Regions from separate parts of the Roseateles cavernae genome, predicted to be linked through region 2. Evidence: predicted binding sites of a transcription regulator. Region 2 holds the regulator's gene; each other region holds the start of a gene.

Region 1 (6,564 bases), on a different contig from region 2:
GGCTGGCCGGCGTCTCGCCGGCCGGCACGACCTCGCTGGGGTACTGGTAGCGGATCTCATCCAGCGAGAAGGTGCAGCCCGCCATCAAGACCAGGGTCTGCGCCAGCAGGTCGGCCGGATAGAGCTGGGCCAGGCGCAGCCGGCTGCGCAGGTGGCGTTCGGCATTGGGCTGCAGGTCCAGGCCGCAGTCGCGCACCGGCTTGGCCAGCCGGGTGGCCGTCATCACATCCTGCAGCGGCTTGCGCGAGCGCAGATGCATATGCACATCGCCGCAGGCCAGCAGCGGCAGCGCGGTGGTATCGGCCACCGTGCGCAGGCGCTGTAGCCACAGCTCGTCGCCGATCTCGCGCAAGAGCTCGACCCCGATCCAGGCCTGGCCCGGGTGATGGCGCAAGAGCCAGAGCGCTGGCGCCAGCAGCGCCGCGTCGTCCGCCTCGCGACGCGGCAGCAGGATCAGCTGGCAGCCGGCAAGCCGGCCGGGCTGCAACTGGGCGCGGCGCAGCCGGTACTGGCCCTTGCTCGCGCTCTCGCGCCGCAGCTGGGTGATGAACTGGCAGAGGTTGCCGTAGCCCTCCAGATGCCGGGCGATTGCCACCAGCTTGAAGTCGGGTTCACCGCCGGCGTCGTCGCGCACCAGGAACTCGGCGCCGATCAGCAAGCGGGGCAGGGCGGACTGCGGATCGGCCTCGCGCAGGCGCTTGAGCTGGGTATAGGCCCGCACCACGCCGGCCAGCGAGCATTCGTCGGTGATCGCGATGCCGGCGTAGCCGAGCCGGTGCGCGCGCTCGACCAGCTCCTCGGGGTTGGAGGCGCCGCGCAGAAAACTGAAATTGCTGAGGCAGTGCAGCTCGGCGTAGTCAGGGATCATGCGAAAACCCCATGCAGAAACCAGCCAGCCTCGACCTTGGAGAGCCGTTGCTGGTAGATCCACAAGAGCCCGGCCTGCGGACTCAGCGCCAGCACATAGTCGCGCTGCACCACGCCCGGCCCCGCGCCTTGCTGCCACCAACCGCCTTCGATGCGCTGCGGTCGGGTCAGCAGCTGCAGCGGTTCGCCCAGATGGCGCGGCTGGCTGGCGCGCACCTCCAGCCGCTGCGGCGGCTCCAGCAGCCAGGCGGGCTGTGGCAGCAGCGGCACGCGCGCTGCTGCGGGGCGCACCGGGCCGGGCCAGGGCTCCCAGCGCTGCATGCATTCCAGCCGGTGGTCTTCCTGCAACTGGCCGGCGCGCACCCGCTCCGGCCCCAGACGCACAGCCAGGCGCTCCAACAGGCGCGGCAGCGGCTCGGTGGCCTCGTCGGGTCCGGAACCGGAAGAGAGGGGCAGCAGGCTGGCCGCCTGCTCGGGACGCAGCATCACCTCATCGGCGCGCAGGCTCAGCTCGCCGACCGGCGCGGCCAGCTCCAGCCGCGCCAGATGCTCGGCCAGCAGCCGGCTCAGGTGGCGCAGATCGCGGCTGGGGTCGGCGGTGCCGAACTGCAGCGCGCCGTCCAGCACCACATCGCGGCCGCGCATCGCATCGTGCTGCCAGGCCAGGGTCAGCTGCTTGATGCCGGCCTGGCGTGCGGCCAGCCAGCCGCACAGCTGGCGCAGCAGGACCTCGGCGTAATGCACCAGGGCCGGGGCGTGTTCGATGCGAAAGGGCAGTTCCAGTCGCGCCTCGAAACGCTCCGGCGCCTGCAGCCAGGTGTGGGCCTCGTGGCTGTGGCCGTAGGCGCGATCCAGGGCCAGCAGCAGGCCGTCGCCGAAGCGCCGGCCGACGGCGCGGCGCGGCAGCGCGCGCAGCTGGCCCAGGCGCCGGCAACCCAGGCGCAGCAGCATGGCCTCATGGGCGCGGGCGGCGCTCAGCGTGCCCAGCGGCAGGGCGTCCAGCAACTCGTCCAGCGGCCTGCTCAGGCCGTCGTGCTGACCGACACGCGCCAGCGCCAGCGCACCCAGGCTGGTCGGCGCCCAGGCCATGCCGGCCAGGCCCAGATCCCTAGCCTCGCGCCACAGCCGCCGGTGCAGGCGCTGCGCGCCGCCGAACAGGCGCAGGCTGGCGCCGACCTCCAGCACCACGGCCTCCTCCAGCCGCGCCACCCGGGGCGTGAACTGCAGCGCCCACCAGCCCAGGGCGCGCAGATCCGCCTCGGTGGACGGGCCCTCAGGCGCCGAGGGCGACGATGCGAGCAGGGCGAGCCAATGCATCGCGCAACTCCGGCGTGGGTGGGGTCAGCGGGGCCGGCCGCGAGGCCTGCAGCAGCCGTGCCGCCAGCACCGGGGCCAGCGCCGGCGGCACGGCCTGCAGGCGCAGCGGCGCCGCCAGCGCCGGGCCGCGGCGCTTGATCAGGCGCAGCTCCAGGCCCCAGGCTTCCTGGGGCTGCAGCACGAGGCGCAGTGGCGCGGCCGAGGACTGCGCCGCCGCCTGCTCGGGCCGGAACACAAAGCAGGGCGCCTGTGCCCCTAGTGCGCAGGCCTGCAGCCGACGCAACTGCTCGGGCCGCGTCGAGGCCGGCAGCCAGGCCAGCACGGCGCCGGCGGCATTGGCCTTCAGCACCTGCTCCAGCGTCCACAGGATCTGGATCGGCGTGGCGGGGGCCAGCCAGACGAGCTGCCGGCTGTTCAGGCCCCAGGCCGCCAGGCCGGGCAGATGCGGTGTGAAGGGCGGGTTGATTAGTAGCAGGCTGCGCCCGCCGGCCTGGGCCGCCGCCAGTGCCGGACCCAGCAGCCGGAACTCGCAGACCCCCGGGCGCGGCTGCAGGATCTCGCTGAGGCTGCGGCCCGGCCAACCGCCGCCGGGCAGGGCGGCGTCCAGCGCGGCGAAGCCGCTGGGCAGGCCCGGGCTGCTGCCATGGGCCAGCTCGGAGCCGCGCCAGAGCGACTGGCGCAGCGGGCCTTCGAGCAGGGAGAGGGGGGCGTGCATGGGGACTGCAATGATTCAATAACTGTATGTTTATACAGTATATGGCCGACAGATGTAGCGGCTGCGGTGTGCAGTTTTTGGCCTCGCCGTGCTGCGACCGCTCGAGCAAGGGGGTAACAACCCGCGCCGGCCTCGTCATATCGGTTAAAACCCTGGGGTGCGCCGACTTGTATCGGCGCGTATCGGGAGGTTGCCGCTCATGAGTTCGCGAGAAGAGATGTCGATGCCGCTGGAAACGGCTCGCCTGCTGCTGCGAGCCCCTCGCGAACAGGACCTGGACGAGATCTACGGCCTGCATGCCGATCCGGTCACCAACCGCTTCAGCCCTGGCGGCCCGCTGCACTCCGCCGAGGCCGCTGCCAGCTTGCTGCAAGGCTGGCTGGCTCACTGGCAGAGCCAGGGCTTCGGCTACTGGGTGATTGCCGAGCGCGAGCACCCGGAGCAGTTGCTGGGCTGCGGCGGCATCATGAACAGGCCTATCGGCGGCCAGCCGGGCCTTTATCTGTATTTCCGTTTCCGGCCCCATGCCTGGGGTCGCGGCTATGCCTCGGAGATGGCCCAGGCAGCGCTGGCCCAGGCCTTCGACATCCTGCATGCCCCCGCCGTGCAGGCGGTGGTGCAGCCGGCCAACACCCCCTCGCGCAAGACGCTGGAGCGCATCGGCATGCTGCTGAAGGGCTCGCTGGCCGATGTGCCGGGCCAGGCGCCCAGCCTGGTCTACGAGATCACGGCGGCGCGCTGGGCCACGCTGCCGAAGACGCCGCCGGAGCCGACGCCGTTCGGGGCTTAGCGCCTGCCAAGGTAGGTGTTTTGGAGACATCAGCCAGAAACATCTCAAACCACCTGCCAAACCATCCGAAAACGCATGTAAAGCGCAAGCAGCGCTTATAGTCCTGTCAAAGCAGGAGAAATGATGCGCAAAGTGGTGGCCGAGCCCTTTCCAGACCCGCTGATCCGCGATGCCGCTGCATTCGGGCAGGCGGTGCGCGCCGCGCGCACCGCCGCGGGTATCAGCCTGGAAGCCGCCGCCCAGGCCCTGGGAATCAGCAAGGCGACGCTAGGTTCCCTTGAGGGAGGTACGGGCACCGTCGCGCTCGGCACCGCCTTGCGCGTGGCGCGAGAGCTCGGCGTGGCCGTGTTCGCCACGCCCCTCGCGGCGCAATTCGAGGCCGCCACGGCCTTGCAGGCCCTGCGGAAAACCGAACCGGGCTCCTGGGGCGGCCCCAGCGCTGACGCATCGGACCCCGCGAAACCGGCGCGTGAACGCGGGCACACCGCATGATCCAGCTCGCCATCTGGGCAGGTCATGATCGCGTCGGCACGCTGTCCCACGACGGGCCGAGCAATCTGTTCGACTTCAGCTACGCCGAGGCTTGGCAGCAAGGGCCTCGCAGTTTTCCGCTGAGTCCGCAGATGCCGCTGTTCACCGCCGCCCATGCTGCGGGCACCCCTGCCTTTGGCGAACTGCCGGTGCAGACGCGCTCGGCCATCGCCCGCGCCTTCTTCCAGAATCTGCTGCCTGAAGGCCAGGCGCTCGAAGTCGCCGCCCAGGCCAACGGCCTCGCGCGTGGCAATCTGGCCGGGCTGCTCGCGGCCCTCGGCGCCGAGACCACGGGCGCCCTGCGCGTGACGCTGCTCGATGACACGCCATCGCCCGCAGCACCAGCTCTTCGCCCCCTGCCGCTCGCCGAGCTGAGCGAGCGCATCCGCAGTCGCCCCGAGCAACCATTCTCCATCTGGGACGGCAAGGTGCGCCTCTCCATCGCCGGCCTGCAGGACAAGATCGCCGTCTATGAGGACGGCGGCAAGCTCTTTCTTGCCAATGGCGACGGCATCGCCTCCACCGTCATCCTCAAGCCCGCGCCCGCCAATGCCCGCTTGGCTGAGTTGCCGGCCATCGAGCACAGCTGCATGCGGCTGGCCGCCGCAGCCGGCATAGCGACGGCCAGGACCCGGCTGTTGCATGTCCCCGAGCCGGTCCTGCTTGTCGAACGGTTCGATCGGCGGCGCAGCGGCGACGGTGGCATCGAGCGCCTGCACATCATCGACGCCTGCCAGGCCTTGGGGCTGGCTCCCGAGCTCAAGTACGAACGCGCCTACGGCGACCAGGACGCCGTGAGGCACCTGCGCGACGGCGCAACCTTGCCCGGCCTCTTCGGTCTCGCCGACCTCAGCCCCGCACCCTTGGCCATGCGCACGCAGTTGCTGGACCGCCTGCTCTTCAATGTCCTGATCGGCAACTCCGACGCCCATGGAAAAAACTGGTCGTTCTTCGTGGGTCCACAGGCCGGTCTGCTCACCCTCGCGCCTGCCTACGACCTCGTCGACGTCGAAGCTGTTGCCCACGAGCATATGAGTACCAGCTTTGCCATGGGTATCGGCGACGCCTTCAGCCCCGAGGAACTCACGCCGTTCGAATGGGCCAGCATGGCCGCGCAGTGCCGGCTCGCACCCCGGCACCTCGCCGCACGCCTCAGGGCCTTGAGCGGAATCTTGCCTCGGCTGCTCCGTGATGCCCATGACGGTCTGGCGCAGCAAGGCGTGCCGCCCGCGCTGCTGGCCCGCATGGAAGAGCGGCTGCAAAGGCGCTGCGCCAAGGGTTCGGCCCAGGCCGCTGACATTGCACAAGTGCCCCCAAATCTGCTTTGACCGCCTGGCGGCGTCTCAAAGCTCAGGTGACGGGGTCTTGCCGGATCACCTGGGCTTGTAGGCCACCACGTCGATCTCGACCTTGGCGTCCACCATCAGGCGGGCCTCGGTGGTCGAGCGGGCCGGCTTGCCGTTCGGGAAGTAGCTCATATAGACGCGGTTGAAGGCGCCGAAGTCGCGCGCATCGTCCAGCCACACGGTGCTCTTGCAGACATCGTCCAGCGTGCAGCCGGCCAGCGCCAGCACGGCCTTCAGATTGGTCATCACCTGGTGGGTCTGGGCCTCGATGCCGCCGCTGATGATCTCGCCGGCGGCATTGGCCGGCACCTGGCCCGACACATAGACGAAATCGCCGGCCCGCACGGCAGGCGAGAAGGGGCGGGCTTGTTGGTCGGAGGCGACGGGCGGGGCGCCCAGGTATTCCAATGGCATGCTTGGCTTTCAGGGTGTGTGAATGAAAGTGTATTTCAACATCAGTTACTGAACAGCGGGTTTTCTCTAGGTTTAATCGGCTGAAACCTGGATATCGTTCTCTGAATTGAAATTAATTTTCATGACGGAGAGCCATCTATGCGAGCAGCCATCCCCTTCTTGTTTGCGCGACGCCGCGTCCTCGCTGGCCTGGCGGGTGCCGTCCTGCTGGGCGGCTTGCAGCCTGCGTTGGCTCAGGGCGCGGCCACCGGCCATGCGACGCTGGCCATGGTGGCCGAGCCGCAGACACTGGACCCGATGGCCTCCACCGCCGATCTGGTCGGCACCATCATGCAGCATGTGTTCGAGCCGCTCTACACCTTCGATGCCAAGTGGCAGCTGGTACCCATGCTGGCCGAGGCCATGCCCAAGGTCTCGGCCGACGGCAAGACCTACCGCATCGCGCTGCGCAAAGGTGTCAAGCTGCATTCGGGCCGCGATCTGAATGCCGAGGATGTGCTCGCCAGCCTGCAGCGCTGGATGGACAACGCGCCGCGCGGCAAAGCCGTGGCCAGGGAGCTGGCCGGCATGAAGGCGCTGGGCCC
Region 2 (6,564 bases):
GCGCCGCCGGCAAGGCCTGCACGAACAGGATCTTCTTGCCGACGGTGGCGGCGCCATAGACGCCCGCAGCCACGACGCAGCCCAGGAAGAAGAGCTGGTTCGCGGTGTTGCCGGCCACCAGGCCCCAGAGCAGGCCCGCACTCAGAAAGCCGTTGTAGAGGCCCTGGTTGGCGGCCAGGGTCTTGCTCGCCTCGGCGAACTCGGGCGTCAGTCTGAAGACCTTGCGGCCCAGCGGCTTGGTCCAGAAGAACATCTCCAGCACCAGAAAATACAGATGCAGGGCGGCCACCAGGGCCACCAGCAGGTTTGCCAACATCGTCATCTCATCCCCTAGCTTGAATAACCATTTAAGTTGTGTGCAATTTAATTGCGGAATACATTATCACCCATGCCACGCCACAAGACCACCGCAGCACCGAGCCAAGCCGAGCAATGGCTGCAGCTGGACCAGCAGCTGTGCTTTGCGCTGTACGCCAGCTCGCTGGCCATGACCAAGCTCTACAAGCCCCTGCTGGAGCCCATGGGCCTGACCTACCCTCAATACCTGGTGATGTTGGTGCTTTGGGAGGCAGACGGCATCAGCGTTTCCACCCTGGGCCAGCGCCTCTCGCTGGACTCCGGCACCCTGACGCCCTTGCTCAAACGCCTGGAGACTGGCGCGCTGATCACCCGCCGCCGCGCCCAGGACGACGAGCGCCGCGTCGACATTTTCCTCAGCGATGCCGGCCGCGCGCTGAAGGCGCAGGCCCTGAACATTCCGCCCCAGCTCGCCTGCGCCAGCGCCTGCTCGCTGGATGAACTCGTCTCCCTGACCCGGCGCCTGCATGAGCTGCGCAAGCAGCTCTCCAGCGCCGACCTTTCTTCGCCCACCCACCACTCCTGATAGGAAGAAACACCATGGCACTCGACAAAGTTCTCTACACCGCCACCGCCACCGCCACCGGCGGCCGTGAAGGCAAGGCCTCCTCGTCCGACGGCGCTCTGAGCGTCACGCTGAGCACGCCCAAGGAACTCGGCGGCGCCGGTGGCTCGGGCACCAACCCCGAGCAGATGTTCGCCGCCGGTTATTCGGCCTGCTTCATCGGCGCGATGAAGGCCGTGGCCGGCAAGATCAAGATCGCCGTGCCGGCCGATGTGTCCATCACCTCGGAAGTGGGCATCGGCCCGATTCCCGCCGGCTTCGGCATCCAGGTCGCGATGAAGATCAGCCTGCCGGGTCTGGAGCGCAGCCAGGCCGAGGCCCTGGTGGCCGCCGCCCACCAGGTCTGCCCTTACTCGAACGCCACGCGCGGCAATATCGATGTGAGCCTGACCATCGTCTAAGGACCTTGGCCGAGCCAGACAGGGGCTGCGGCCCCTGTTGTCGTTTCAGGCCAGCAATTCGAGCAAGAGTTCGATACGCGCCTTGACCGGGCTCAGCGCGCCGGCGCTGGGCAAAGCATCAGCCGAGGGCGTGACCGGACCGGCATCGCAGCGGCTGCTGCGCAGGATCCTGACGCCCTGCTGCTGGGCACTGCGCAAGGCCTGCTCCAGCGACAGCGACAGCGTGCCATTGCCGGTGCCGGCCACCACCAGGCCGTCGACCCCCTGGGCCAGCAAGGCCTGCACGAGCGCGCCGTCGGCGCCGACATGGTTCAACACGATCTGCACGCGCGGCCAGGCCGCAGCGGGCTTGCCGATACGCGCCAGACCGACGACGCCCTCCGCTGCCGGCCACGCACCCAAGGGGCGCAGCACGCCCTCCTCCACGACGGCGACCAGGCCGCCATCACTGGAAGCAAAGGCATCGACCTTGTAGCTGTGCACCTTGCGGATCTGCTCGGGCCCATGAACAGCGCCCGCAAACACGGTGAGCACCCCTTGCGCACCTTCATCGCTGGCAACGCTGACGGCATCGAGCAGGTTCTGCGGCCCATCGGTCTGCAAGGCCGTGGCCGGTCGCATCGCGGCGGTCAACACCACCGGCTTGCGCGGCGCCAGCACGCGGTGCAGGAAATAAGCCGTCTCTTCCAAGGTATCGGTGCCATGGGTGATCACAATCCCGGCCACCTCCTCGCGTGCCAGATGGTGGGCCACGCGCTCGGCCAGCCGCTGCCAGGTGGCGAAGTCCATGTCCTTGCTGTCGAGCTGGGCCACTTGCTCGGCCTCCAGCGCGCGCTGCGCCAGCGGCGGCACGGCCGAGACCAGATCGTCCACGCCCAGCTGGGCGGCGGTGTAGCCGACGTTGTCGGACGCCGTGCGGGCCTGGCCGGCAATCGTGCCGCCGGTGCCCAGGATCACGATAAGAGGCTTGTTCTTGCTGACCACGGTCACTTCCTGGATGAATGAACAGTTACTGGATATATACTCAGGCGCATCTTTCCCAGATGTCTGCGAGCCCAGCATGGACGATATCAGCCCCAGTGTTTCCACCGTCAAATTGACGGCACGCCAGCAGCAGATCCTTGACTTGGTGCGCCAGGCCATCGAGCAGACCGGAGCCCCTCCGACCCGCGCCGAGATCGCCAACGAGCTGGGTTTCCGCTCGGCCAATGCGGCCGAGGAGCATCTGCAGGCCTTGGCGCGCAAGGGGGTGATCGAACTGGTCGGCGGCACCTCGCGCGGCATCCGGCTGAAGTCGGACACCTTGAAAGCCATGCATCAGGAGCGCCGCGCCCGTGAGGACTTCCAGTTCTCGCTGCCGATTCCGAATCTGTCGCAGCTCACCCTGCCCCTGGTCGGGCGCGTTGCGGCCGGCCATCCCATCCTCGCGCAGGAGCATATCGAGCAGAGCTACACGGTCGAGAGCGGCATGTTCGCGCGCCGACCCGATTTCCTGCTGAAGGTGCGCGGCATGAGCATGAAGGACGTCGGCATCATGGACGGCGATCTGTTGGCGGTGCAGAAGGCCAGCGAAGCCAAGAATGGGCAGATCGTCGTCGCACGGCTGGGTGATGAGGTCACCGTCAAGCGCTTCAAACGCAGTCGCAGCGGCGGCATCGAGCTGCTGGCCGAGAACCCTGACTTCGAACCCATCCTGGTCGCGGCCGGCGATGAAAGCTTTGCACTGGAAGGTCTGGCCGTCGGTCTGATTCGCGGGCAAATGGCCTTCTGATACTGCGGCCGCAATCAGGTTTGCAGGGATGAAGTCTCTGCAAACATTTGATATGTCTCGGCGCATAAGAAAAAACCCTGGATGCTTGCGCTTCCAGGGCTTCAAATGTTGGCGGAGTGGACGGGACTCGAACCCGCGACCCCCGGCGTGACAGGCCGGTATTCTAACCAACTGAACTACCACTCCAGATACTCTTGCGAATATCAGATAAGTTCTGTAGTTTCTCGAAGCATGCGCTTCCAAAACTACCAAGCCTTATCAAACTTGGCGTCCCCTAGGGGATTCGAACCCCTGTAGTCACCGTGAAAGGGTGGTGTCCTAGGCCTCTAGACGAAGGGGACTAAACCTTCTATTTACTTCTTCTACCTTGCTGCCCGAGCCGCGCGCCACCGCCACCCTGAAGTGACTTGGTGGAGGTAAGCGGGATCGAACCGCTGACCTCTTGCATGCCATGCAAGCGCTCTCCCAGCTGAGCTATACCCCCAAATTTCGGGCTACACGCTGCTCAAGCAGTAATTTCTCTCAAAATACAAGCGGCCAACTGAATGGCCGCTTACCGATACGAATCGGGCAAACCTTGGCGGAGTGGACGGGACTCGAACCCGCGACCCCCGGCGTGACAGGCCGGTATTCTAACCAACTGAACTACCACTCCGCAGTGGGATAATTTCATAACTGCTGCAGTATACATTATATATCGCAGCAATTATCAAGTTTATCAAACTTGGCGTCCCCTAGGGGATTCGAACCCCTGTAGTCACCGTGAAAGGGTGGTGTCCTAGGCCTCTAGACGAAGGGGACTAAACCTTCTGAATTCTACTTCCTCATACTTGAACTGCGCGCCAACCAAATACCCAGTAACTGAACATTTGGTGGAGGTAAGCGGGATCGAACCGCTGACCTCTTGCATGCCATGCAAGCGCTCTCCCAGCTGAGCTATACCCCCTCAGATCATGCAAGCCGCTTCGATTACTCGTTGCTGCCTGCTGTTCTTTGTGTATCGCGCTGTTCAAGCGAGACATAGAGTATAGAACGATTTTTATGCGCAGCGCAAGCGTTCGACCACATTTTCTTTATCGAACAGTTCCAGCACGGCGTCGACCGACGGAGTTTGTGCACGACCACACACCAGCACCCGCACCGGTATCGCCAGTTGCGGCATCTTCAGACCGTGAGCCGTGATGGTTTCCTTGATCGCGGCCTGGATGCCGGCCTTGTTCCACTCGGCAGTGGCGAGCTTGTCGGCCAGCAATGCGAGCGCGGGCTTCACCGCGTCGCTGACATGGGTGGCCAGATCCTCGGCGCTGGGCTGCACCGGCGCGAAATACATGGCCAGCCAATCGGCCAGCGCCACCGTGGTCGCGCAGCGATCCTTGAACAGCGCGCACATGGCCGGCAGCCGGCCGAGATCGGCGCTGATGCCGCGCTTGGCCAGTTGCGCCGCGACGAGCGCCGACAGGCGCGTGTCATCGGCCTGCTTGATGTACTGGCTGTTGACCCACTCCAGCTTGGCCGGGTCCCATTGCGCCGGGCTCTTGGAGAGATGCGAACCGTCGAACCAGCTGACCAGCTGTTCGCGCGAGAACAGCTCGTCATCACCGTGGCTCCAGCCCAGGCGCGACAGATAGTTCAGCATCGCCTCGGGCAGATAGCCGTTCTCCTCATAGGCGGTGACGCTGACCGCGCCGCGGCGCTTGCTCAGCTTCTGGCCATCGTCGCCGAGGATCACCGGCACATGGCCGAAGGCCGGCAGCGGCGCGCCCAGCGCGTTGAAGATATTGATCTGCCAGGGCGTGTTGTTGACATGCTCGTCGCCACGGAACACATGGCTGATCTTCATGTCCCAGTCGTCGATGACCACGGCGAAGTTGTAGGTCGGCACGCCATCGGTGCGCTGGATGATCAGGTCGTCGATCTCGCGGTTGTTGATCGTGATCGGGCCCTTGCACAAGTCATCCCAAGTCACATCGCCGCCGATCGGGTTCTTGAAGCGCACAACCGGCTTGACCCCCTCGGGAACGGCGGGCAACACCTTGCCGGCTTCCGGACGCCAGGTGCCGTCATAGCGGCGCTTCTCGCCGCGCGCTTCCTGGCCGGCCTTCATCGCATCCAGCTCCTGGGGCGTGCAGTAGCAGCGGTAGGCGGTGCCGGCGGCGATCATCTGCTCGATCACCTCGTTGTAGCGCGCCAGGCGCTGCATCTGGTAGATCGGGCCTTCGTCGTATCCCAGCCCCAGCCACTGCATCGCGGCCAGGATCTGGTCGACCGAGTCCTGGGTCGAGCGCGCGACATCGGTGTCCTCGATGCGCAGCACGAACTGGCCACCGTGATGACGGGCATAGGCCCAGGAGAACAGCGCCGTACGGGCGGTGCCCAGGTGCAGAAAGCCGGTCGGCGATGGGGCAATGCGGGTGCGGACAGGGGTGCGGGTTTGTATCATGGCGAGATCAGGTATTCATGGTCTTCGGCAGCGGCACTCAGCCCTGCTCCGTGCCGCTTTGCAGGGCCAGCCGGGTGCGGGCCGGGCCGTCCTCTTCCTCGCCCTGCGACTTGCGCTGCTCCTGCATCGTCGCGAAATCTTCGGCCGAGACATCGCCGGTGATGTAGCTACCGTCGAAGCAGGAGGCCTCGAAGCCGTTCAAGCCCGGGCGCAGCGCTGCGACCACGCGCTTCATCGCATCGACGTCCTGGTAGATCAGCGCATCGGCGCCAATGTACTGGCGGATTTCCTCGATCGAGCGGTTGTGCGCGATCAGCTCTTCGCTGGTGGGCATGTCGATGCCGTAGACATTCGGGTAGCGCACCGGCGGCGCGGCCGAGGCCAGATAGACCTTGCGGGCGCCGGCCTCGCGGGCCATCTGGACGATCTCCTTCGAGGTAGTGCCGCGCACGATGGAGTCATCGACCAGCAGCACATTGCGGTTCTTGAACTCCAGGCCGATCGCATTGAGCTTCTGGCGCACCGACTTCTTGCGCGCGCCCTGCCCCGGCATGATGAAGGTGCGGCCGACATAGCGGTTCTTCACGAAGCCCTCGCGATAGGGCTTGCCGATGCGGTGCGCCAGCTGCATCGCCGAGGGCCGGCTCGACTCGGGGATCGGGATCACGACATCGATATCGCTGGGTGGCATCGTCGAGATCAGGCGCTGGGCCAGGGTCTCACCCATATTCAGCCGGGCCTGGTAGACCGAGATGCCGTCCATCACCGAGTCCGGGCGTGCCAGATAGACGAACTCGAACATGCAGGGGTTCAGCGTCGGGGTGTCGGCGCACTGCTGCGTGTGCATCTGGCCGTTCATGTCGATGAAGATCGCCTCGCCGGGCGCCACATCGCGGATCAGCTGATGGCCGGTGCCCTCCAGTGCGACGCTCTCGCTGGCCACCATGATCTCGCCGTCGGCCGCCTGGCCGAAGCACAGCGGGCGGATGCCGTAGGGGTCGCGGAAGGCCAGCAGGCCATGGCCGGCGAT
Region 3 (6,564 bases), on a different contig from region 2:
CTTGCAGGCGGTGATCACGCCTTCGGCGATGGTGTCGCACTTCATGATGCCGCCGAAGATGTTCACGAGGATGCCCTTCACCTCGGGGTTCTTCAGCATGATCTTGAAGGCTTCGGTGACCTTCTCGGCCGTGGCGCCACCGCCGACGTCGAGGAAGTTGGCCGGCTCGCCGCCGAACAGCTTGATGGTGTCCATCGTGGCCATGGCCAGGCCGGCGCCGTTCACCAGGCAGCCGATATTGCCGTCCAGCGAGATATAGGCCAGGTCGAACTTCGAGGCTTCGACTTCGGCCGGATCCTCTTCATCCAGATCGCGGTAGGCGACGATCTCGGGGTGGCGGAACAGCGCGTTGGCGTCGAAGTTGAACTTGGCGTCCAGCGCGATCAGATTGCCCTTGGAGTCGCAGTTCAGCGGGTTGATTTCAACCAGCGACGCGTCGGTGTCCATATAGCACTTGTAGAGCTTGGCGAAGATGTCGACGGCTTGGTCGATCGACGCACCGCTCAGGCCGATGGCGGCGGCGATCTTGCGCGACTGGGCTTCGGTCAGGCCGGTCAGCGGATCGATCATCTCGGTGATGATCTTCTCGGGCGTGGAGTGGGCCACTTCCTCGATGTCCATGCCGCCTTCGCTGGAGGCGATGAAGGCGACCTTCTGCGTGCCGCGGTCGGTGACCAGCGAGACATACAGCTCATTCTTGATGTCGGCGCCGTCTTCGATGTAGAGGCGGCGGACCTTCTGGCCTTCCGGGCCGGTCTGGTGCGTGATCAGCTGCATGCCGAGGATCTGCTCGGCCAGGCTCTTCACATCGTCCAGCGAGCGGCCCAGCTTGACGCCACCGCCCTTGCCACGGCCACCGGCGTGGATCTGCGCCTTCACGACCCAGACCGGGCCGCCCAGCTTCTGCGCGGCTTCCACCGCTTCTTGCACCGTGAAGGCCGGGATGCCACGCGGCACCGGCACACCGAACTGGCGCAGGATTTCCTTGCCCTGGTACTCGTGAATCTTCATAGGGGTCTCGCTTCTTGGAAAAGTCAGGATGAGGAAGCCGCAGGCAGCGTGGCGGCGCCGGCAGCAGAGGCTGCCTGGCCGTCGCGATACCAGCGAGGGTAATGGGTGCGCACGACCGCGCCGTCGCGGCGCAAGGCATGGCATTTGTCGAGCTGGAATGGCGGCTGACCCGAGCCATCGCCCTCGCGGGTGTCGATCACGAGGCCTGCAAAGGCCTGGATCACCGCGGTCGGCAGGATCTGGCACAGCTCGGTCAGATGGGTACAGCCCCGGGTGCCGGCCAGGCGTTCCTTGACGCCGAGCCGGAATCCTTTCAGCAGATTCAGGCCGACCAGCCGCGCATAGGCATCGTCATGCTGGTCGCAGGCGCCGGGATAGGGCATCCAGCGCGTCCGCGAGCCGGCCTCGTGGATCGTCAACTCGGTGTCGACGACCAGCTGCAGCAACATGTCGTGGATGGGTTCGCCGGCATGGCGGGTGCCGCCGGCCATGGGGATATCGCGTGTCTTGGTGTCGCTCAGCGTGGCCTCGACCTCGTAAAGCCCGTCGTCGCGCGCATAGACCTGCACATCGAGAGCTCGACGGTGCAGCAGACGGCGCGCAGTGGAGGGGTTGAGCAAGGACATGGGGCGCTGGACAAACACGGACGCACAAAAACGGGCCCGCAGGCCTCGATTGTGGCTGCGAGCAGGCTTTGCACAGTCCGGCAATGTAGCATGCTGCGCTGCCGCAAGCCTGTCGCGAAGCTGTCAGCCGGTCTGTGACGCACGCAAAACCCGCCGCACGACATCGGCCGAAAAGCCCCGCGCCAGCAGAAAACGGGTCTGCTTGGCACGGCCGTTGGCGTCCTCGGCCGGGCTGCCGAACTTGCGCTGCCAGATCGCCTGCGCGCGCTCGAACTCGCTGTCCTTGAGTCGTGCCTGGCTGTCGGCGCTCAGGCTCAGCCCATGCTGGGCCAGCTCCTGCTGGATGCGCAGATGGCCATAGCGCCGGGCGCGGGCATGGATGCGTGACTCGACGAAGCGTTCCTCGCTGAGATAGCCCTGGGCCTGCAGCCAGACCAGCAATTCATCGACCTCGGCCTCGATCTCTGCGGCCTCGACCGCCTCGGCGCCGGCTGCGTCGCGCTGCGCCCGCGCGATGCGCAGCAGCTTGCGGCGCAACTCGCTGCGGCTGTGCTCACGCTGCGCCAGCAGCGTGATGGCGCGCATCTTCAGGGACAAGGGCTTCATGGCAAGCCGGCGTCAGGCACCCGACCCGGCGCAGCCTGACAAGGCATCAGGCGGCCGGACCGTCCACCGTCAGCAGCGGCACGCCCAGCGACTCGCGCACCTTGTTCTCGATCTCGCGGCCGATATCGGGGTTCTCGCGCAGGAATTCGCGCGCATTGTCCTTGCCCTGGCCGATCTTCTCGCCGTTGTAGGCATACCAGGCGCCGGCCTTGTCGACCACCTTGGCGACCACGCCCATATCGATGATCTCGCCTTCGCGGCTGATACCCTCGCCATAGAGGATGTCGAACTCGGCGGTCTTGAACGGCGGTGCCACCTTGTTCTTGACGACCTTGACCTTGGTCTCGGAGCCGATCACTTCCTCACCCTTCTTGATCGAGCCGATGCGGCGGATGTCCAGGCGCACCGAGGCGTAGAACTTCAGCGCATTGCCGCCGGTGGTGGTCTCGGGGCTGCCGAACATCACGCCGATCTTCATGCGGATCTGGTTGATGAAGATGACCATGCAGTTGGTCTTCTTGATGGTCGCGGTCAGCTTGCGCAGCGCCTGACTCATCAGCCGGGCTTGCAGGCCGGGCAGCGAATCGCCCATCTCGCCCTCCAGCTCGGCCTTGGGCGTCAGCGCGGCGACCGAGTCGACCACGATCAGGTCCACCGAACCGGAGCGCACCAGCGCATCGACGATTTCCAGCGCCTGCTCGCCGGTGTCCGGCTGGCTGATCAGCAGTTCCTGCAGATTGACGCCCAGCTTCTGTGCGTACTGGATGTCCAGCGCGTGCTCGGCGTCGATGAAGGCGCAGACGCCGCTCAGCTTTTGCATCTCGGCGATGACCTGCAGGGTCAGCGTCGTCTTGCCCGAGGATTCCGGGCCGTAGATCTCGACCACCCGGCCGCGCGGCAGGCCGCCGACGCCCAGTGCGATGTCCAGGCCCAGCGAACCGGTCGACACCACCTGGATGTCCTCGATCACCTCGCCCTCGCCCAGGCGCATGATGGAGCCCTTGCCGAACTGCTTCTCGATCTGGGACAGGGCGGCTTGCAGGGCCTTGGCTTTTTCGGTGTTGATGGCTTTGACGGGGGCGTCCATGTTTTTCTCCTGTTGAGGCTGCGCGCATTATGGCGCAATCTGTATATTCGTACAGTAGTTTAGGGGCTACCTGCTGACATGCAATGTCAGCAGGCCGGGCGTCCCTAGAATGCTCGTAAAGACTGGGGACAAAGCATGCGCATCCTGATTGCGGAAGACGACCAAGTGCTGGCCGATGGTTTGCTGCGCTCCCTGCGCGCCTCGGGCTATGCGGTGGACCAGGTCGGTTCGGGCACCGAGGCCGATGCGGCGCTGGCTTCGCATGAGTTCGATCTGGTGATTCTGGATCTGGGCCTGCCCAAGCTGCACGGGCTGGAGGTGCTGCGCAAGCTGCGCGGACGCGGCGCGTCGATGCCGGTATTGATACTGACGGCGGCCGACAGCGTCGAGCAGCGCGTCAAGGGGCTGGACCTGGGCGCCGACGATTACATGGCCAAGCCCTTCTCCTTGCAGGAGCTGGAAGCCCGCGTGCGTGCGCTGACGCGGCGCGGCCTGGGCACCGCCTCCAGCGTGATCAAGCATGGCCCGCTGAGCTTCGATGCCACCGGCCGCGTGGCCTATATCAATGACCAGATGATCGAACTGTCGGCGCGCGAGCTGAGTCTGCTGGAGGTGCTGCTGCAGCGCGCCGGCCGTCTGGTCAGCAAGGATCAGCTGGTCGAGCGCCTGTGCGAATGGGGCGAAGAGGTCAGCAATAACGCGATCGAGGTCTATATCCACCGCCTGCGCAAGAAGATCGAGCAGGGGCCGATCCGCATCGCCACGGTGCGCGGCCTGGGCTACTGCCTGGAAAAAATCCCTGGCTGAAGCCAGGCACTTGAATGGCCGGAGATACCGAACAACGCTCGCTGTTCGGCGAGATCCTCGACTGGATGCTCGCCCCGCTGCTGGTGATCTGGCCCATCAGCGTGGCGCTGACCTGGTTGGTGGCGCAGGGCATTGCCAACCGGCCCTACGACCGCGAGCTCGGCGAGATGGCCCGCAATCTCGGCCTGCAGGTGGCCTCGGAGACGCCGCGCGCCGGCAGCAGCGCGCGCTCCCGCTATGCCTTGTCTCCCGAGGCTGCCGCGCTGCTGCGGGCCGACGAGGCCGACACGGTCTACTACCAGGTGCTGGGTCTGCGCGGCGAGTTCCTCAGCGGTGACCGCCAGCTGCCGGTGCCGCCGGCCGACGATCCCATCGTGCCCTGGGAGCTGCATTTCCGCGATGACGAGGTCGGCAGCGACTCGGTGCGGGTCGCCTATCTGTGGGTGGCGCCCGAGGGGCAGGCCGGCTCGACCCAGACCATGCTGGTCCAGGTGGCCGAGACCCCGGGCAAGCGTGCGCGCCTGACCAACGAGATCATCAAGGGCGTGATACTGCCGCAGTTCGTGATACTGCCGCTGGCGGTGCTGCTGGTGTGGCTGGCGCTGGCGCGTGGCATCGCGCCGCTGAACGATCTGCAGCGCCGCATCCGCTCGCGCGAGAGCTCGGACCTGAGCCCGATCGACGAGCGCCGCATCCCCGACGAGGTCGCACCGCTGGTGCGCGCGATCAATGATTTGCTGGGCCGGCTCGACCAGTCGATCGGCGCGCAGAAGCACTTCCTGGCCGATGCCGCCCATCAGCTGAAGACGCCGCTGGCCGGCCTGCGCACCCAGGCCGAGTTCGCGCAGCGCGAGATCGACGAGGGCCGCAGCGAGCCGGCCGAGCTGCGCCGCTCGCTGCAGCAGATTGCCCTGTCCAGCCAGCGCGCCGCCCATATGGTCAACCAGCTGCTCGCGATGGCCCGCGCCGAGGACAAGGAGCATGCGGCGCGACGCAGCGAGGTCAATCTGTCCGAGCTGGCGATGGAGACGGTGCGCGACTTCGTGCCGCGCGCGATGGACAAGCGCATCGACCTCGGCTTCGAGGGGCCGGACGACGAGCACAGCGCGCTGCGCATCAACGGCCATCCGTTGCTGATTCGCGAGCTGATCCGCAATCTGGTCGACAACGCCCTGCTCTACACGCCGCCGCATGGCACGGTGACGGTGCGCGTCGTCGAAGACCCGTTCGGCCAGGTCACGGTGCTGCAGGTCGAGGACTCGGGGCCGGGCATTCCGGCGTCGGAGCGCGAGCAGGTGTTCCAGCCCTTCTACCGGGCGCTGGGCACCAATGTCGACGGCTCGGGCCTGGGCCTGGCCATCGTGCGTGAGATCGTCCAGCAGCATGAGGCCGAGATCACGCTGGACGAGACCCGCGAGCTGCGGTCCGGCCAGGCGCAGGAGGATGGCCAGGGGCCTGGCGCACGCTTCACCGTGCGTTTCGCGGCCCATCCGGGCCGCGACGCGCTCAGCGCGACATGAAGCGCCGGCTCTTCGCGATCGACATCAGGATGCCCAGGCTCAGGCCCAGCATCACCATCGCCGTGCCGCCATAGCTGATGAAGGGCAGGGGCACGCCGACCACCGGCAGGATGCCGCTGACCATGCCCATATTGACGAACACATAGGTGAAGAAGCTCAGCGTGATGGCGCCGGCCAGCAGCCGGCCGAACGGGTTGGCCGCCTCGGCCGCGATCATCAGCCCGCGCACGATCAGCGCGGCAAATCCCAGCAGCAGGCCCAGGGCGCCGACCAGACCGAACTCCTCGCCGTAGGCGGCGAAGATGAAGTCGGTGGTGCGCTCCGGGATGAACTCCAGATGGGTTTGCGTGCCCTTCATGAAGCCTTTGCCGGTCAGCCCGCCCGAGCCGATCGCGATCTCACCCTGGATGATGTGGAAGCCCTTGCCGAGCGGGTCCTTGTGCGGATCGAGCAGGGTGCAGACGCGGTGCTTCTGATACTCGCGCAGCACCGGCCACTCGACATCGGGCTGGCAGATCTGGTCCTCGCTGAGCACCAGGGTCGTGATCGCGATCGCGCCGGCGGCGACGGCCGGCAGGATGATGCGCCAGCTGAAGCCGGCGAAGAACAGCACATAAAAACCCGCCGCGAACACCAGGATCGAGGTGCCCAGATCGGGCTGGCGCGCCACCAGGCCCACCGGCACGGCCAGCATCAGCAGCGCGATGACGAAGTCGGCCGTGCGCAGCTGGCCCTCGCGCCGCTGGAACCACCAGGCCAGCATCAGCGGCGTGGCGATCTTCAGCAGCTCCGAGGGCTGGATCACGATGCCGATATTGAGCCAGCGCGTCGCGCCCTTCTTGCTGATGCCGAACAGCGCCGTCGCCACCAGCAGCGCAATGCCCACCGTGTACAGCGGGATCGCCAG

The links. The regulator LexA, encoded in region 2, represses DNA repair genes until DNA is damaged. The targets are predictions, from matches to a motif close to ACTGTATNNNNATACAGT.
Region 1: the regulator LexA is predicted to act here: its motif matches at 2,921-2,938, upstream of imuA (translesion DNA synthesis-associated protein ImuA).
Region 3: the regulator LexA is predicted to act here: its motif matches at 3,369-3,386, upstream of recA (recombinase RecA).

Annotation. Positions count from the first base shown of each region.
Region 1 is NZ_JBDPLH010000002.1:443,423-449,986, forward strand. Features, by position in the region: gene ABGI63_RS08920 (error-prone DNA polymerase) at 1-868, opposite strand, end outside; gene ABGI63_RS08925 (Y-family DNA polymerase) at 865-2,184, opposite strand; gene imuA (translesion DNA synthesis-associated protein ImuA) at 2,141-2,899, opposite strand; gene ABGI63_RS08935 (GNAT family N-acetyltransferase) at 3,099-3,689, shown strand; gene ABGI63_RS08940 (helix-turn-helix domain-containing protein) at 3,810-4,181, shown strand; gene ABGI63_RS08945 (HipA domain-containing protein) at 4,178-5,548, shown strand; gene ABGI63_RS08950 (RidA family protein) at 5,594-5,980, opposite strand; gene ABGI63_RS08955 (ABC transporter substrate-binding protein) at 6,119-6,564, shown strand, end outside.
Region 2 is NZ_JBDPLH010000009.1:148,999-155,562, forward strand. Features, by position in the region: gene ABGI63_RS20670 (DUF1304 domain-containing protein) at 1-322, opposite strand, end outside; gene ABGI63_RS20675 (MarR family winged helix-turn-helix transcriptional regulator) at 389-883, shown strand; gene ABGI63_RS20680 (organic hydroperoxide resistance protein) at 898-1,323, shown strand; gene ABGI63_RS20685 (asparaginase) at 1,369-2,307, opposite strand; gene lexA (transcriptional repressor LexA) at 2,384-3,094, shown strand; tRNA gene ABGI63_RS20695 (tRNA-Asp) at 3,204-3,280, opposite strand; tRNA gene ABGI63_RS20700 (tRNA-Glu) at 3,360-3,435, opposite strand; tRNA gene ABGI63_RS20705 (tRNA-Ala) at 3,503-3,578, opposite strand; tRNA gene ABGI63_RS20710 (tRNA-Asp) at 3,673-3,749, opposite strand; tRNA gene ABGI63_RS20715 (tRNA-Glu) at 3,820-3,895, opposite strand; tRNA gene ABGI63_RS20720 (tRNA-Ala) at 3,965-4,040, opposite strand; gene gltX (glutamate--tRNA ligase) at 4,134-5,534, opposite strand; gene purF (amidophosphoribosyltransferase) at 5,572-6,564, opposite strand, start outside.
Region 3 is NZ_JBDPLH010000001.1:1,016,764-1,023,327, forward strand. Features, by position in the region: gene sucC (ADP-forming succinate--CoA ligase subunit beta) at 1-1,011, opposite strand, end outside; gene ABGI63_RS04875 (DUF2889 domain-containing protein) at 1,035-1,637, opposite strand; gene recX (recombination regulator RecX) at 1,761-2,243, opposite strand; gene recA (recombinase RecA) at 2,290-3,330, opposite strand; gene ABGI63_RS04890 (response regulator) at 3,466-4,137, shown strand; gene ABGI63_RS04895 (sensor histidine kinase) at 4,152-5,657, shown strand; gene rodA (rod shape-determining protein RodA) at 5,644-6,564, opposite strand, start outside.